Regions from separate parts of the Nocardioides panacisoli genome, predicted to be linked through region 1. Evidence: predicted binding sites of a transcription regulator. Region 1 holds the regulator's gene; each other region holds the start of a gene.
What was found. Region 1 encodes HrcA, which represses chaperone genes, less so after heat shock. Its sites were predicted from a motif close to TTGGCACTCGNNNNNNNCGAGTGCCAA; they were not measured.
Positions count from the first base shown of each region.

Region 2: the regulator HrcA is predicted to act here: its motif matches at 3,074-3,100, upstream of groL (chaperonin GroEL).
Region 3: the regulator HrcA is predicted to act here: its motif matches at 2,410-2,436, upstream of groES (co-chaperone GroES).
Region 4: the regulator HrcA is predicted to act here: its motif matches at 2,634-2,660, upstream of KUV85_RS10785 (FmdB family zinc ribbon protein).

Region 1 is NZ_CP080409.1:591,800-596,268, reverse strand. It holds gene KUV85_RS02945 (16S rRNA (uracil(1498)-N(3))-methyltransferase) at 1-264, opposite strand, end outside; gene dnaJ (molecular chaperone DnaJ) at 281-1,450, opposite strand; gene hrcA (heat-inducible transcriptional repressor HrcA) at 1,540-2,556, opposite strand; gene KUV85_RS02930 (hypothetical protein) at 2,716-3,450, shown strand; gene KUV85_RS02925 (MBL fold metallo-hydrolase) at 3,479-4,330, shown strand; gene KUV85_RS02920 (DUF3097 domain-containing protein) at 4,398-4,469, shown strand, end outside.
Region 2 is NZ_CP080409.1:3,508,927-3,513,395, forward strand. It holds gene KUV85_RS17160 (hypothetical protein) at 1-1,489, opposite strand, end outside; gene KUV85_RS17165 (sigma-70 family RNA polymerase sigma factor) at 1,696-2,265, shown strand; gene KUV85_RS17170 (zf-HC2 domain-containing protein) at 2,262-2,993, shown strand; gene groL (chaperonin GroEL) at 3,229-4,469, shown strand, end outside.
Region 3 is NZ_CP080409.1:1,948,299-1,952,767, reverse strand. It holds gene KUV85_RS09515 (S-(hydroxymethyl)mycothiol dehydrogenase) at 1-506, shown strand, start outside; gene KUV85_RS09510 (MBL fold metallo-hydrolase) at 592-1,203, shown strand; gene KUV85_RS09505 (THUMP-like domain-containing protein) at 1,210-2,373, opposite strand; gene groES (co-chaperone GroES) at 2,596-2,889, shown strand; gene groL (chaperonin GroEL) at 2,978-4,469, shown strand, end outside.
Region 4 is NZ_CP080409.1:2,194,875-2,199,343, reverse strand. It holds gene KUV85_RS10805 (LCP family protein) at 1-749, shown strand, start outside; gene KUV85_RS10800 (hypothetical protein) at 746-913, shown strand; gene KUV85_RS10795 (MscL family protein) at 1,107-1,451, opposite strand; gene KUV85_RS10790 (SAF domain-containing protein) at 1,519-2,163, opposite strand; gene KUV85_RS10785 (FmdB family zinc ribbon protein) at 2,255-2,602, opposite strand; gene KUV85_RS10780 (penicillin acylase family protein) at 2,747-4,469, shown strand, end outside.

The DNA of each region.
Region 1 (4,469 bases):
GGGCAGGGCCTGCACCACGGTGATGCGCGGCGTCGGCTCGGCGACGTCGTGCACCTCGTGGACGGCGACGTCGAAGGAGCGCTTCGTGGTCGCCACGACCTCGCCGACGGCGTAGCGGCCACGCCCGTCGCCGAGGCGGACCGACTCCCCGGTCCGCAGCCGGCGCACGACGACGGCGTGGTGGGCCTCCTCACCCTCGACCGTCACCACGCCCCCACGGACCGCGTCGGCCAGCGAGTCGACGAGGTGCTGCGGCAGCGTCACGTCGCGCTCCTGCGGCTCAGTGACTGAAGGCGTCGCGGAGGCGTCCGAACATCCCCCGCGGAGCCGGACCGACGCTGCCGGTGGGCTGCTCCTCGTGGCGCAGCGCCGCGAGCTCGCGCAGCAGCTCGGTCTGGCGGCCGTCGAGGCGGGTCGGGGTCTCCACGTCGATCGTCACGACGAGGTTGCCCCGGCCCCCGCGCAGGCCGGGTACGCCGTGGCCGCGCAGGACGTACTCCTTGCCCGGCTGGGTGCCCGCGGGCAGCTCCAGCTCGATGCTGGTCTGCACCTCGGAGTCCTCGGCCGGTTCCAGGTCGGCCTCGAGCAGCGGCAGCTGGAGCGTGGTGCCCAGCGCCGCCGCGGTCATCGGGACCGTCACGGTGCAGTGGAGGTCCTTGCCGTTGCGCACGAAGGTGTCGTGCTCGGCGACGCGGATCTCGACGTAGAGGTCACCGGCCGGGCCGCCGCCGGGGCCGACCTCGCCCTCCTCGGGGAGCTGGACCCGGGTGCCGGTGTCCACGCCGGCGGGGATCTTCACGGTGAGCGTGCGCCGGGACCGCACCCGACCGTCGCCGGCGCACTCGCGGCACGGGTCGGGGATCGTCGTACCGAAGCCGTTGCACGACGGGCACGGCCGCAGCGTGCGGATCTCGCCGAGGAAGGAGCGCTGCACCTGGGCGACCTCGCCCTGCCCGTGGCAGGTCTCGCACGGCACCGGCCGGGAACCCGGCGCCGCGCCGTCGCCGCTGCAGGCGGTGCACATGATGGCGGTGTCGACCTTGATCTCGCGCGAGACGCCGAAGGCGGCCCCCGCGAGGTCGACCTCGAGCCGGATCAGGGCGTCCTGCCCGCGGCGTACGCGGGAGCGGGGGCCACGGCCGCCGGCCGCGCCGCCGGGAGCACCTCCGCCGAAGAAGGCGTCCATGATGTCCGTGAAGGAGAAGCCCTGGCCCTGACCGAAGCTGCTGCCGCCGCCGAAGGGGTCACCGCCCCGGTCGTACGCCGCCCGCTTGTCGGGGTCGGAGAGCACCTCGTAGGCCGTCGACACCTGCTTGAACTGCTCCTGCGCCTCCGGGTCCGGGTTGACGTCCGGGTGGAGCTTGCGGGCCTGACGCCGGTAGGCCTTCTTGATGGCGTCCTCGTCGGCGTTGCGGTCCACGCCGAGCAACTCGTAGAGGTCCTGGGTCACGGGGTTCCTTCGGTTCCGTTGGTGTGTCGTCAGTGCTGTCGGGGCCGGATCCGGGCTGGTCCGGACTGGCTCGGCCGGTGCGTCGGTGGTCAGCCCTCGTCGAGGATGCGGGAGACGTAGCGGGCCACGGCGCGGACGGCGGCCATGGTGGTCGGATAGTCCATCCGCGTCGGCCCGACCACGCCCAGCGTGGCGAGCGCGTCGGACTGCGGTCCGTAGCCGGTGGCCACGACGCTGGTCGAGGAAAGTTCCTCATAGGGTCCCTCGGCGCCGATGCGCACCGTCACGGCGTCGCCGGAGGATGCCTCGCCGAGCAGCTTCAGCAGCACCACTTGCTCCTCCAGCGCCTCGAGCAACGGCGCCACGGCCGTCTCGAAGCTGTCGCCGAACCGGGCGAGGTTCGCCGTTCCGCCCACCACGAACCGCTCGTCGGAGCTGTGGTCGCTCATCGCCTCGACCAGGGTGAGCGCGACGTCCTTCGACACCGCGTCGAGCAGGTCGTCGGTGGCCAGGCCGTCCAGCGAGGAGACCGCCTCGACGATCTGCTTGCCGGTCGCCGCGACGTTGACGCGCGAGCGGAGCACCGCGAGGTCGGCCTCGCCGTAGTCGGTCTCCAGCTCCACGTGGCGCTGCTCCACGCGACCGTTGCTGAGGATCACCACCAGCAGCAGCCGCGACGGCGTCAGCGCCACCACCTCGATGTGGCGGACCGTGGACCGGGACAGCGTCGGGTACTGGACCACCGCGACCTGCCGCGTCAACTGCGAGAGCACCCGCACCGAGCGCGACACCACGTCGTCGAGGTCGTTGGCGCCGTCGAGGAAGGTGGAGATCGCCCGCCGCTCGGCACCACTCATCGGCTTGATGGTGGTGAGCCGGTCGACGAAGAGCCGGTAGCCCTTGTCGGTCGGCACGCGCCCCGCGCTGGTGTGCGGCTGGGCGAGGTACCCGTCCTCCTCCAGGGCGGCCATGTCGTTGCGGATCGTGGCCGGCGAGACCTGGAGACCGTGGCGCTCGACGAGCGCCTTGGAGCCGACGGGCTCCTCGGTCGCCACGTAGTCCTCCACGATGGCGCGCAGCACGGCGAGTCGGCGATCGTCCTGCATCTCGCTCCTCCTCGTGCTGGCACTCCGAACCGGTGAGTGCCAACTCTACCGTCGAGGCCCACCCCGGCCCGAACGGCGGCGCGCGGCCCGTGGGACGACTCACCTTCCCCGACCCCGAGACTGTAGGTTAGGCTCACCTAAACAAGTCAGGAGGACGTCGTGACCGTCGACCAGACCACCGGACACCGCCGGACCGCGGCCACCGCGCGCAGCATCCTGTCCTGCCCCGCCGACGTGCAACTCGTCGTCGACGGCATCGAGGACATCAGCGACGGCATCGAGCCCGACCACCCCGGCGCCGTACCCGTGCTGCGCATGCAGGACGTCGACGGCCGCCCCGGCTTCTCCTGCCCCGCCACCGCCGCACTCGCGCTGGCCGCCCACGAGGGACGCAGCGCACTGCTCACCGTCGCCAGCGGCCTCGGGGCGCCGGGCTCGCCCGACCGCGGCGAGGTCCTCACCATCGCCGGGCCACTGCGCGCCGATCTCGAGGAGTGCGCGTGCTGCTCGGAGGTCCGCACGCTGGTGACGGTGCACGCCGAGATGGTGGTGCTGGACCGCGAGGACCGGCCCGAGTCGCGCCGGCGGGTCCCGCTGGCCGCGTTCAACGCCCCCGACCTGCACCTCAACCGCGGATTCCTCCAGCGATCGATGGAGCACGCCAACGAGTGCCACCAGGAGGAGCTGCGCCACGCCGTCGCGACCTCGGCCGCCGTGCCGGCCGGCCGGATCGCGGGCGTCGGCCTCAGCGGCCTCGCGCCCGACCGCGTCGAGGTGCACTGGGTGGACCACTCCGGGGCGCACCGCCGCGAGCTGCGCTTCCCACGGACCGCGACCACCACCACCGAGCTCGGCGAGCTGCTGCGCGAGGAGCTCCACGCCGGCCTCTGCTGACACCACGCCCGGCACTACCGTGGGGGTCGTGCCGTTCACCGAGATCGCCGACCGCGTGTGGGTCGCCCACCAGGAATGGTTCGCGCTCAACGTGGGCCTGGTCGTCGGACGTGACGGCGTCGTGGTCGTCGACACCCACGGCTCCGGCACTGCCGCGCGCACCCTGGTCGACGACGTCCGCGCCCTGGGCGTGGGCGACGTGACCGCGGTCGTCAACACCCACGAGCACTTCGACCACACCTTCGGCAACGCCACCTTCCGTGACGCGTTCGGCGCCGCCCTGCCCATCCACGCGACCGAGGAGGCCGCGGCGCGCACCGTCGCCTCCGGGGACCGCAGCAAGGCGGCGTACGACGCCGACCCCGACGACACGCACCGCGCCGAGGTCCTGGCCACCGAGGTCGTCGCCGCGGACCAAACGATCTCCGGGGTCGGCGCACTCGACCTCGGTGACCGGGTGGTCGAACTCGTCCACCCGGGCCGGGGCCACACCGCCGGCGACCTGGTGGTGGGCGTCCCCGACGCCGGGGTGCTCTTCACCGGGGACCTCGTCGAGGAGTCGGGCCCGCCGGCGTACGGACCGGACTGCCACCCGTTGGAGTGGCCCGCCGCGCTCGACCTCGTGTTGGGACTGCTCACGCCGGACTCGATCGTGGTGCCGGGCCACGGGTCCGTGGTCGACCAGGCGTTCGTCGGGGCCCAGCACGGCGACGTCGGGGCGGTGGCCCAGACGATCCAGGACCTCGCCGGCAACGGCGTACCGGCGGAGCGCGCGCTCGCCGAGGGCGAGTGGCCGTTCCCCCGCGACCACCTGGCCGAGGCGGTACGCCGCGGCTACGGCCAGCTGCGGCGGGACCAGAAGCGACTCCCCCTCGCCTGAGATCGATCGGGCACTCACCGCGGGAAATGCGGGGATCGGCACGGTCGCGATGGGAGATTCACCCCTCGTGAGAGATCGTTACGGCTCCGACGTCCTGTCCGGCGACTGGCGCGCACCCAAGCGGGGACGTGCCACCGAG
Region 2 (4,469 bases), 650 kb from region 1:
CGGCCCGCGAGGCCGAGTTGCCGCTCAGCTTGGCCCGCTCGACGGTGAGGTCGCCGGCGTTGTTGAGGATGCCGCCGCCGGAGCCGGAGGCCCCCGTGGCTCGGTTGTCCTGGATCGTGCCGCCCTCGACGGTCATGGTGCCGCCGTCGTTGAAGAGCGCGCCGCCGCCCTGGTCGGCCTCGGCGCCCTCGGCGACGTTGCCACGCAGGGTGGTGCCGGTGACGGTCATCGTGCCGGTGGCGGAGTTCCACAGGCCGCCGCCCTCGGCGGCCGCGGTGTTGCCCGCCACGGTGCTTCCGTTGACCTCGACGTCGCCCTCACCGGTCAGGTGGAGGCCGCCGCCGTTGCCGGGTGCGGCGCCGGTCGTGTTGTTCATCAGCCACGAGCGGTTGATGACGGTCTCCCCGGCCACGGCCTCGACCGCGCCACCGGCGCGCTGGGCGTCGTTGCCGGCCACGGTGCTCGACCACAGGTCCAGCTCACCGCCGTTGTTGAGCAGGCCGCCGCCGGAGCCGGCCGCGCCGGTGGCGCTGTTGCCGCGCACCTGGGTGTTGGGGACGCTGAGGTCGCCACCGTCGTTGTAGAGGCCGCCGCCGCCCTGGTCTGCCTCGGCGCCCTCGGCGACGTTGTTCTTGACCACGCTCTGCGCCACGGTCATGGTGCCGGCCGCGGAGTTCCAGAGACCGCCGCCCTCGGCGCCGGCGCGGTTGCCGACGAAGCGGCTGAAGCGCACGGTGACCTTGCCGGCGTCGGTGAGGTGGAAGCCGCCGCCGTTGCCGGGCGCGGCACCGGCGTCGTTGCCCTTCAGGGTGGTGCCCTTGATCCAGGTCGTGCCGCCGACGGCCTCGATCGCGCCACCGGCACGGTCGGACTCGTTCTTGGCGATCCAGCTCTTGCGCACCTGCAACTTGCCGCCCTCGTTGGCGATCGCGCCGCCCGAGGCGCCGTCGCCGGAGGCGACGCTGCGGTTGACGTTGGCCTTGTTGACGATCAGGTTGCCGCTGCTGCGCAGCGCGCCGCCGTTCTCGCCCTGAGGGGCCTGGCCGCGGGTCAGCCGGATCTTCTTCACGATCAGCCGGCCGCCGGAGCGGACGTCGAAGATGCGGTCGACGCCGGCGGCGTTGATCCGGCGTCCCGAACCCACCACCTTGACGTCGCCCCGCACGTCGATGTCGCCACGCCACGCGCCGCCGTTGGTGGGGCGGGAGTCACTGAAGGTGATCGAGCGCTTGAGGCGGATCGTGACCGCGCCCTTGCGGTTGTTCGCCCGGGCCACGGCCCGACGCAGCTGCCACTCGGTGCTGACGCGCACCGAGCGTCGGGGTGCCGCGGCCACCGCACTGCTGGCGGGTGCCTGCGCGGCGGAGGCCGGGGTCGAACTCGCTGCTGATGCCGTGCCGCTGGGAGCTGCGGCGAGGATGCCCAGCGCGAGTGCGGCCGTGCCCACCCCGCTCAGCAGCCGGCCCCCACGGGTCGGTGTGGTTGACATGTGCGTGCCCTTTCGTCGGCGGTGCGGACCGCTGCGGCCCGCTGCGGTCGCGGGCGATCCCCACGGCCTCGTCGGTGGGTACGGCTGTGGTCCGGGCCACGTTCACCCGGCCTCGGACGGGTTCGACCGATGTCGTGAACGTCGGCGGTGCGTTCGCCGTACTGACTGGTGTGACCGGCAGACTGCGATCCGTGGGGGCGAGTGGCGTGGACGAGCGAGGTGGGGGCTCGGGCGAGCCTGCGCGATCCGTCGCCGGACTGGGCGACGAGGACCAGGTGCACGAGGCCTACCTGCGCTACGGCGCGGAGGTCTACCGCTTCGTGCTGCGCGGCCTCGGGGACCCCGGTGCCGCCCAGGACGTGACGCAGGAGACCTTCCTCAAGGCCTGGCGCCACGCGCACCGCTACGATCCGCAGTTGGCGACGCTGCGGGTGTGGCTGTTCGGGATCGCCCGCAACACCATGATCGACCACGCGCGGGCGGCGGGGGTCCGCCCGTGGCAGCAGCACCTGGTCGATCCGACCACGGCGCAGGCGATCGGCGGCGCCGCGGCCGACTCGACCGACCGGCTGCTCGAGGCGTGGCTGGTCGAGGAGGCACTGCGCCGGATCGCCGACCACCACCGGGAGGCGATCGTGCAGACGCACCTGCGGGAGCGGCCCTACGCCGAGGTGGCCGCCGAGCTGGGCATCCCCGTGGGCACGCTGCGCAGCCGGGTCTTCTACGGCCTGCGCGCCCTGCGGGAGGCGATGGACGAGATGGGAGTGAGCCCGTGAACGAGGAGCGGACGCACCAGCAGGTGCGGGAGATGTTGGGCTCGTACGCGTTGGGACACCTCGACGGGAGCGAGGTCGACCGAGTGCGCGCCCACCTGGACGGCTGCGCGGCCTGCCGGGAGGACCTCGCGCACATCGCACCGCTGGCCCCACTGCTGGACCAGGTCGACCCGGACGCCTTCGCGGCGCCGCCGGTCCCTCCGGCGGTCCTCGGTGACCTGATCCGGTCCGAGGTGGCCGCCGAGCGGGAGAGCATCGAGGCGGCCCGGCACGTGGCCCGGGTCGAGGACGAGCTGCGCGCCCGCCGCGGCCGCCGGCGGACGGGCCTGCTGGTGGCGGCCGCGCTGGTCGTGGCCGTCGGGGTCGGCGGTGTCGGCGGCGGGGTGGTCGGTCGGGTGACCGCGCCCGAGCCGGCGGCCGCGCCGTTGGAGCCGATCGCGCTCAAGCGCGCCGCGGACGGTGCCGACGTGGAGGTCGCCCGTGCCGACCTGGTCGACCACACCTGGGGCGTGGAGCTGCGGCTGGTCGCCGACGGCTTCGAGGACGGGAAGGTCTTCCGGGCAGCCTTCCGGACCTCCTCGGGCGAGCTGGTCCCGGCAGGGGAGTTCATCGGCACCGGCCCCGACCAGCTGGTCTGCAACCTGCAGTCGGCCGCCCTGCGCGAGGACGTGGTCGCCGTGGTCGTGCGCGACGCCGACGGGGCCGCGGTGCTGCGCACCTCGCTGTGAGGGTGCTCGGTGGGTGCCCGGTGAGGTCCGGGGCGTCCGCGCCGGTCTTGCACTCGCGGGGGGCGAGTGCTAAACATTGATTGGCACTCATATCATGAGAGTGCCAATACCGGACCGGTGACGTTGGGCCCGGCGCATCGGCGAGCAGGGTTCGCCGAGATCGCCGCGGTCGTGCCGTCGCGGGCAGCCCATCGGCCCGGACCACACTGAGCACCTGCGAAGGATCGCACGAGTTATGCCGAAGCTGATTGCATTCGACGAGGAGGCCCGGCGCAGCCTCGAGAGCGGGATGAACACGCTCGCCGACGCTGTGAAGGTCACCCTCGGCCCCAAGGGCCGCAACGTCGTCCTCGAGAAGAAGTGGGGCGCCCCCACGATCACCAACGACGGCGTCTCCATCGCCAAGGAGATCGAGCTCGAGGACGCCTACGAGAAGATCGGCGCCGAGCTGGTCAAGGAGGTCGCCAAGAAGACCGACGACGTCGCCGGCGACGGTACGACGACCGCCACCGTGCTGGCCCAGGCCATGGTCCGCGAGGGCCTGCGCAACGTCGCGGCCGGCGCCAACCCGATGGGCCTCAAGCGCGGCATCGAGACTGCCGTCGAGGCCGTGTCGGAGAACCTCCTCAACATGGCCAAGGAGATCGAGACCAAGGAGCAGATCGCCTCCACCGCCTCCATCTCCGCCGCCGACGAGACCGTCGGCGAGATCATCGCCGAGGCCATGGACAAGGTCGGCAAGGAAGGCGTCATCACCGTCGAGGAGTCCAACACCTTCGGGCTGGACCTCGAGCTCACCGAGGGCATGCGGTTCGACAAGGGCTACATCTCGGCCTACTTCGTGACCGACCCCGAGCGCATGGAGACCGTGCTGGAGGACCCCTACATCCTCATCGCGAACTCCAAGATCTCCTCGGTCAAGGAGATGCTGCCGCTGCTGGAGAAGGTCATGCAGTCGGGCAAGCCGCTGGTCATCATCGCCGAGGACGTCGAGGGCGAGGCCCTCTCCACCCTCGTGGTGAACAAGATCAAGGGCACGTTCAAGTCCGTCGCCCTCAAGGCGCCCGGCTTCGGCGACCGCCGCAAGGCCATGCTGCAGGACATCGCGATCCTGACCGGTGGCCAGGTCATCTCCGAGGAGGTCGGCCTCAAGCTCGACAGCGCCGGCATCGAGATGCTCGGCCAGGCGCGCAAGGTCGTCGTCACCAAGGACGAGACCACCATCGTCGAGGGCGCCGGTGACCAGGGCCAGATCGAGGGCCGGGTCAACCAGATCCGCGCCGAGATCGAGGCCTCCGACTCCGACTACGACCGGGAGAAGCTGCAGGAGCGGCTCGCCAAGCTCGCCGGCGGCGTGGCCGTCATCAAGGTCGGCGCGGCCACCGAGGTCGAGCTCAAGGAGCGCAAGCACCGCATCGAGGACGCCGTGCGCAACGCGAAGGCGGCCGTCGAGGAGGGCATCGTCGCCGGCGGCGG
Region 3 (4,469 bases), 1.4 Mb from region 1:
CGCTCGCCGGTGCCAGCCCGATCATCGCCGTCGACATCGACCCTCAGAAGCTGGAGACGGCGAAGCAGATGGGCGCCACGCACACCATCGACTCCTCGGCGACCGACCCGGTCCCCGAGATCGCCCGCATCTGTGCGGAGACCTACGAGGGCGCCGAGGGCGCCGACGTGGTCATCGAGGCCGTCGGCCGTCCGGAGACGTGGCAGCAGGCGTTCTACGCGCGCGACCTGGCCGGCGTACTCGTGCTTGTCGGGGTGCCGACCCCGGACATGAAGGTGCCGGACCTGCCGCTGATCGACGTCTTCGGCCGTGGTGGCGCCCTGAAGTCGAGCTGGTACGGCGACTGCCTGCCCAGCCGTGACTTCCCGATGCTGGTCGACCTCTACCAGCAGGGCCGCCTGGACCTGGACTCGTTCGTGACCGAGGAGATCGGCATCGGCGACGTCGAGGCGGCGTTCGACAAGATGCACGAGGGTTCGGTGCTGCGTTCGGTGGTGGTCCTGTGAGCGAAGCGAGAGACCGCGGCGCCGCTGAGCGCGAGCACACGCGGAAACGCAGCGATCGAACTGCGAGCGAACGGAAGGAGATCTGATGGCGGCCCGCATCGACCACGCCGAGATCAGCGGCACCTTCAGCCTGGACGGGGAGACCCACCAGGTCGACAACAACGCCTGGGTGGTCGGCGACGACGTCGAGTGCGTCGTCATCGACACCCCGCACTCGGTGGAGGACATCCTCGAACTGGTGGGGGATCGCACGATCAAGGCGATCCTGCTGACTCACGCGCACGACGACCACTGCCGGGTGGCGCCGGAGCTGCGCGAGCGGGTGAGCTCGCCGATCCTGCTCCACCCCGACGAGCGTCCGCTGTGGGAGCTCACCCACCCCGACCAGCTGTGGGACGTCGACCTCGCCGACGGTCAGCGCATCGCGGTCGCCGGGATCACGCTGATCGCGTTGCACACCCCCGGGCACGCACCCGGTGGCGTGTGCTTCCACGCTCCCGAGCTGGGCTGCGTCTTCACCGGTGACACGCTCTTCCAGGGCGGCCCGGGCGCGACGGGGCGCTCCTACTCCGACCTGCCCACCCTCGAGGCCTCGATCCGGGCGCAGCTCTTCGACCTGCCCGAGGACACCGTGGTGCACACCGGCCACGGGCCCGACACCACGATCGGTGCCGAGATCGAGGCCCTCGGCCGCTGACCGGCCTCAGAACGGCTCGACAAGCAGGCAGGTGCCGCGGCCGGCGACCCGGGTGAGGACCAGGGTCGCCGCCGCGTCACCGGTCAGGTCGAGCCGCTTGCGCAGCTGCTCGGGTACGACGTCCACGCCCCGCTTCTTGATCTCCACCCGGCCGATGCCGCGCTCGCGCAGGGCGGCCTTGAGCTGCTTCTCGCGGTAGGGCAGCTCCTCGACCACGCGGTAGCCGCGGGCGAACGGCGTACGGAAGGCGCTGTCGGAGGTGACCCAGGCGATGTGGGGGTCGACCAGCCCGCCGTCGACGCCGGCCGCGACCGCGGTCACCAGGCCGGCGCGGATCACGGCGCCGTCGGGCTCGTAGAGGTGCGCACCGACCTCGCGGACCTCCGCGCCAGGGTCGTCCTCCTCGGTCAGCGTCGCCAGGCCGCCGTCGCGCACCACGGTGGCGCGACGTGCGCAGGTCGCGGTGCGGCCGGCCCACAGGGCGGCCTCCTTCACCTCGCCGCCGTCGCTGACCCATTCGGCCTCGACGCCGTCGGGCACCAGGTCGTGGGGGATGCCCGGTGCCACCTTCACGCAGGCGTCGCGGGCCAGCAGGGTCTCGACCCACGTCCACGGCGGCGTCCAGTCCTCGGGGCGGAAGCTCCGTCCGGCCCCGGTGCGTCGTGCCGGGTCGGCGAACGCGATGTCGAAGGCGGTGTGGTCGATCGCGGTGGCGTCGGCGACCTGGACGGCGCCGGGGAGCTCCAGCGCGGCGAGGTTGGCCTCGGCGACCGCGACCCGCACCGGGTCCTGGTCGACCCCGGCGACGACGACGCCGGCGCGTGCCGCGGCGAGCAGGTCGCCGCCGATGCCGCAGCCGAGGTCGACGAGGGTGCGCGTGCCGAAGGCCTGGAGCCGGGCGGCGCGGTGCGTGGCGACGGTGTGGCGCGTGGCCTGCTCGAGTCCGTCGGGGGTGAAGTACATCCGCTGGGCGTCCGGGCCGAACTTCGCCACCGCCCGCTCCCGCAGGTCGAGCTGGGTGAGCGCTGCCGCCACCACGGCCGGGTCGGCTTCGCGGCGCAGCCGGGACTGCACCGACAGCTCGTCCCCGTCCGCGCGGAGGTCGGCGGCACGGGCCAGCAGTGCCTGCCCGTCGTCGGTGAGCAGGGCTCGGAAGCTGTCGAGATCCACGCGCCGATCGTGTCAGACGCCGGAACCGGACCGGCTCTGGCACTCGTTGGGGGTGAGTGCTAGTTTCTGCATTGGCACTCTCCAGTGGAGTGTGCCAGTGCTTGCGACGAGTGCGGCACCCGCGACGGCGTACTCCAGCAGGCCCAGACCTCGGAGGGCTCGCCCTCCACCCGTTGCTGGAACACACAGCGAGAACATCCCAAGAAAGGGGAGGTTGATCCCGTGTCGATCAACATCAAGCCGCTCGAGGACCGGATCGTCGTCAAGACCCTCGAGGCGGAGGAGACCACCGCCTCCGGTCTGGTCATTCCCGACACCGCCAAGGAGAAGCCGCAGGAGGGCGAGGTCCTCGCCGTCGGCCCCGGCCGTGTCGACGACAACGGCAACCGCGTGCCCGTCGACGTCGCCGAGGGCGACAAGGTCATCTACAGCAAGTTCGGTGGCACCGAGGTCAAGTACGCCGGCGAGGAGTACCTCATCCTCTCCGCCCGCGACGTCCTCGCCGTCATCTCCTGACGTACCCGGCATCCCGGCTGGCGGCATTGCGCCGTGCCAGCCGGGCGCCGGGCACGTCAGAACTCGATCCCTTCACAAGGAGCAGTGAATGCCCAAGATTCTGGAGTTCGACGAGGGTGCCCGCCGCGCGCTGGAGCGCGGTGTCGACGCCCTTGCCAACGCCGTCAAGGTGACGCTCGGCCCCAAGGGCCGCTACGTCGTCCTCGACAAGCAGTGGGGCGCCCCGACCATCACCAACGACGGTGTCACCGTGGCTCGCGACGTCGAGCTCGACGACCCGTTCGAGGACCTCGGCGCGCAGCTCACCAAGGAAGTCGCCACCAAGACCAACGACGTCGCTGGTGACGGCACCACGACCGCGACCGTGCTCGCCCAGGCGATGGTCCACCAGGGCCTGCGTGCCGTGGCGGCCGGCGCCAACCCGATGGCCCTCAAGCGGGGCATGGACGCCGCCGCCGAGAAGGTCAGCGACTCCCTGCTCGAGGCCGCGAACCCGGTCCACACCAAGGAGGAGATGGCGTCGGTCGGCACCATCTCCAGCCGTGACGAGCGCATCGGCGCCCTGCTCGCCGAGGCCTTCGACAAGGTCGGCAAGGACGGTGTCATCACCGTCGAGGAGTCCAGCACCATGGGCACCGAGCTCGACTTCACCGAGGGCATGCAGTTCGACAAGGGCTACCTGTCGGCGTACTTCGTGACCGACACCGAGCGGATGGAGGCCGTCCTCGACGACCCCTACATCCTGCTGCACCAGGGCAAGATCTCCTCGATCCAGGAGTTCGTGCCGCTGCTGGAGAAGGTCATGCAGGCCGGCAAGCCGCTCTTCATCCTCGCCGAGGACGTCGAGGGCGAGGCCCTGTCCACGCTCGTGGTCAACAAGATCAAGGGCACCTTCAATGCCGTGGCGGTCAAGAGCCCCGCGTTCGGTGACCGCCGCAAGGCGATGATGCAGGACATCGCCACGCTGACCGGTGGTCAGGTCATCGCGCCGGAGGTCGGCCTCTCGCTGGAGAGCGCCGGGCTCGAGGTGCTCGGCCAGGCCCGCCGCGTCGTGGTCACCAAGGACAACACCACGATCGTGGACGGCAACGGCGACGCGACCGAGGTCGAGGGCCGGGTCAACCAGATCAAGGCCGAGATCGAGAACTCCGACTCCGACTGGGATCGCGAGAAGCTCCAGGAGCGCCTCGCCAAGCTCGCCGGCGGTGTCTGCGTGATCCAGGTCGGTGCCGCCACCGAGGTGGAGCTGAAGGAGAAGAAGCACCGCATCGAGGACGCCGTCTCGGCGACCCGCGCGGCCATCGAGGAGGGCATCGTGCCCGGCGGTGGCTCCGCGCTGATCCACGCCGCCGCGGTGCTCGAGGACGACCTCGGCTACACCGGTGACGAGGCCATCGGCGTGCGGGTGGTCCGCAAGGCGGTCGACGAGCCGCTGCGCTGGATCGCCGAGAACGGTGGCGAGAACGGCTACGTCATCACGACCAAGGTCCGCGAGCTCGGCGTCGGCAACGGCTACAACGCCGCCACCGGCGAGTACGGCGACCTGGTCGCCCAGGGCGTGCTGGACCCGGTCAAGGTGA
Region 4 (4,469 bases), 1.6 Mb from region 1:
AGCAGGTCAGCGGCGTACGCGTCGACAACTACGCCGTCGTCGACTTCACCGGCTTCAAGGGCATGGTCGACGCGCTGGGCGGCGTCGAGGTGTGCATCCCCGAGGACATCGAGGACCCCTCGGCCAACATCTTCCTCGAGGCCGGCACCCGCTCGATCAAGGGCGACGAGGCGCTGGCCTACGTCCGCGTCCGCAAGGGCGTCTCCGGCGGCGACGGCAGCGACCCGCAGCGGATCAAGCGGCAGCAGGCGTTCATGGCCGCGACCATGAACAAGGCCATCTCCGGCGGGATGCTGTCGCGCCCCGACAAGATGGTGTCCTTCCTCAGCGCCGCCACCGACTCGCTGCAGACCGACGCCGAGAACATCAGCAAGCTCGCCGCCCTCGGCGCGGAGTTCCAGGGCGTGGGTCTGGGCAACATCCGCTTCGTGACCACCCCGTGGGTCTACTCCACGGCGCAGCCGGGCCGCGTCGAGTGGACCGACGACGTCGAGCGGCTCTGGCGCGTCGTACGCCGCGACTCCTCGCTGCCCGGGGAGTTCCTCGACCAGTCCATCAGCGCCGCCGACAACCCCGACGGCTCCACCTCGGCTCCCGGCAACGCCTCGGGCCAGGGCAACGGGTCCGCGACGCCGGAGACCTCGGAGCCGACCGAGTCCGAGTCGACCGAGCCCACCGACTCGCCCTCGCAGGGGGGCGGCTCCGGCCTCTCCGACGAGGCCCGACAGGACGCCGGGTTGTGCGCATGAGCGACGACCGCGAGTGGGAGCGGCGTCGGCGCCGCGCCGAGGTGTTCGGTGAGGTGCTGCCCGACACCACCAGCGACGAGCGCGAGCCGGGTGACGGCGTACGCCGCGAGTCGGCCGGCGACCAGTGGCTCCGGGACCAGGTGCCGCCCCACCACGGCGGCTGAGACCCGACCCGCGTCGTACGACCGCGTCCGGCAGGCGTGGGGTTGTCCTTCGTTCGCCCACCTTGTCCAGCGTTGCAGTGCCCGACAAGGTAGGCGATCCCCGGCCGACCGGGGATCGCTCCCGTCCCCGCCCACACACGACGAGACCCCCACCGCCGCGACGGTGGGGGCCTCGTGTGCGTGGGTGAGTGGGTCAGCCCTGCTGCGACTTCAGGGCGTCGCGGATCTCGATGAGGAGCTCGGTCTCGGACGGGCCGGTGGCCTCCTCGGGGAAGAACCGCTCCTTGGCCTTGGTGTAGGGCGTGACGATGAGGAAGTAGACGACGGCGCCGAGGATGACGAAGGCGACGACCGCGTTCAGGAACGCACCGAAGCTGTTGGGGTCGTTGCTGAAGATGTTGTCGACGCTGTCCGGCATCTGGGCGGTGAGCCAGGCGACGAAGGTGTTGACGACCTCGGCGAAGGACAGGGCGATGATCAGGCCGACGGCGATCTCGATGAGGTTGCCGCGGAGCAGGAAGTTCTTGAACCCGGACATTGAGTTGTCTCCTTGTGTGCTTCCGAGAGGACACACTCGACGTGGACGCGAGCGTTCAGGGTGAAATTTAGACCGGTACCCACGCGAATGTCACGTATTTCGCCACGGTGGCGGCGGTGACCGGTGCGACTGCCGCGTCGGGCATCCCCAGGACCACCACCCGTCCGGCCGTCGCGCCGCCAGCGCCCGCGGTGGCGTCCGCGGGCAGGCCGAGGACGGTGACATCGGTGGCCACGGTCGCCGTCGTGCCCTGCTGGGGGTCCGTGGCGAGGAGGTCGATGCGCATCCCGACCCGCAACAGGTCGGCCTGGGCGGCGTCGCCGATCCGGACCGGCACCGCGGTCCGTCCCGGCGCCGCGGCGGTGAGGTCGGATCCGAGCACGCGCTGGGCGGTCAGCGGCTCGCCGGCGCCCATCGGCCCGGCCAGTGTGGCACCCACCGGGTCGGTCACGGGTGCCGCGGGCGCGGCGGCCGGCGGCATCCGGACCGTGGTGACGTCGTCCTGTGCCAGCACCGTGCCCGCGGGAAGGGGGCCGGCAGTGACCGTGACCGCGACGGTCTCCGGCGCAGGCGGCGCGGTGGCGCTGAGGCCGGCCCCGACGGCGACCACGGTGAGCAGCACCGCGAGGGCACGTCGTCGCCGCAGCACGAGGCGGCGTACGCCGATCGCGCGGTTGCGCAGGCCGGTCAGGGGCGGCGTGGTCGCATCCATGGCCCGCACGCTAGGCGGGTCCGGCGGGGCCCGCGTGCGTCATCCACAGGCCCGCCGCCGACGCCGACGTGGGCGCCCGGCGCGGGAAGAATCAGTCGGCGGAGGAGGCCGCGGACTTGCCGGCCGAACCGCCCGAGGAGCTGCTCGTCGAGCCGTTGGACGAGCCCGAGGAGGAGCTCGACGAGGACGAGGAGCCCGAGGACTCCGAGGAGGAGCTGGACGAGGAGCTCGAGGAGGACGAGCCCGAGGACTCACCGGAGCCCTTGCGGCTGTCGGTGCGGTAGAACCCGGAGCCCTTGAACACCACGCCGACCGCGTTGAAGACCTTGCGCAGCCGGCCCTCGCACTCGGGGCAGACGGTCAGGGCGTCGTCGGAGAAGCTCTGGACCTCCTCGAAGGCGTGGTCGCAGGCGGTGCAGGCGTACTGGTAGGTCGGCATCGAAGCTCCGTGGATCGGGGCGGACTCTCACTTAGCACTCGTCCGCTCTGAGTGCCAGTTTAGGTCACCGGTGGCGAGCAGCGAATTCCGGTCCGCTCCGGCGGTGGCGGCCGCTGCATCGCGACACGGCACAATGGTCCCACCATGGCTGAAGACACCGAGACCCCTCGACCTCGCCGTCGGTTCCGGTCGCTGCCGGGTCCGGTGCGCTGGAGCACCTACGTCGGCGTCGTCGTGGTCCTCGCGATCATCGCCGGGCTCGTCGCGGGCGTGGTCGTCGTACGCCGCTCCTTCCCCGACGCCTCCGGCACGCTCGAGGCGCGCGGCCTGGAGAGCGAGGTGGACGTCGTGCGCGACGAGCACGGCGTCCCGCAGATCTATGCCGACTCCATGCACGACCTGATGCTGGCGCAGGGCTTCGTCCACGCGCAGGAGCGGTTCTTCGAGATGGACGTCCGTCGCCACGCCACCGCCGGCCGCCTCGCGGAGATGTTCGGCGAGGCCGGGCTGGAGAGCGACATGGTCGTGCGCACCCTCGGTTGGCGCCGGGTCGCCGAGCAGGAGCTGTCGCTGCTGGAGCCCGAGACCCGGGACCTGCTCGACGCCTATGCGGAGGGCGTCAACGCCTACCTCTCCGACCGGTCGCCGTCGCAGGTCTCCCTGGAGTACACCGTGCTGGGGCTCGGCGGCCTCGACTACACCATCGAGGACTGGACCGCGGTCGACTCGGTGGCGTGGCTGAAGGCCATGGCGTGGGACCTGCGGGGCAACCTGGACGACGAGATCGGGCGCGCCCTGAGCACGGCCGCGGTCGGCGAGGGTCGCGCCGCGGACCTCTATCCCTCCTACCCGTTCCAGGCCCACCAGCCGATCGTCACCCAGGGCGCGGTGGTCGACGACGTCTTCGAGCAGGATGCGGTCACCGGCGGCACCCGCCTGCCGCAGCGGCCGCCCCTCGGTGACGGCGCGGCGGCGGCCCTGGCGCGCACCAGCGGCGTCGTCGACGCGGTCCCCGAGCTGCTCGGCCGCGGTGACGGCGTGGGCAGCAACGGCTGGGTCATCGGCGGCGAGCGCAGCGAGACCGGTGCCCCGATCCTGGCCAACGACCCCCACCTGGGGGTGTCGCTCCCCGGCGTGTGGATGCAGGTCGGGCTCCACTGCCGGAACGTCGACGCGGACTGCCCGATGGACGTCGCCGGCTTCAGCTTCTCCGGCGTCCCCGGCGTGGTCATCGGCCACAACGCCGACATCGCGTGGGGCTTCACCAACCTCGGCGCCGACGTGACCGACCTCTACGTGGAGCGGATCGAGGGCGACACCTGGCGCAGCGGGCGCGAGTCGTTGCCGCTGCGCTCCCGGAGCGAGCGCATCGACGTCCACGGCGGCGACCCGGTCGAGATCACCGTGCGGTCCACCGACCACGGCCCGATCCTGTCCGACCTCGCCGACGACGTGGGCCTGGGCGACAACACCGAGGGCGTCCTGGACTCCGGGGTGGTGCCCACCGAGGGCTCGTGGGAGTACGCCGTCTCCCTTGCCTGGACCGCGCTGGAGCCCCGACCGACGATGGACGCGCTCTTCGAGCTCAACACGGCCACCGGCTGGCAGTCCTTCCGCAGTGCCCTGTCGGGGTTCGCGGTGCCCGGGCAGAACGTCGTCTACGCCGACACCGAGGGCCACATCGGCTACCAGGCCACCGGACGGGTCCCGATCCGCAAGTCCGGCACGCAGGGCCTGGTCCCGGCCGCCGGCTGGCGGCCGGAGAACGACTGGACCGGCCAGTACGTCCCCTTCGACGCGCTGCCGCGGCTGCTGGATCCGGACTCCGGCGTCATCGTGACCGCCAACCAGGCCGTCATCGGGCCCG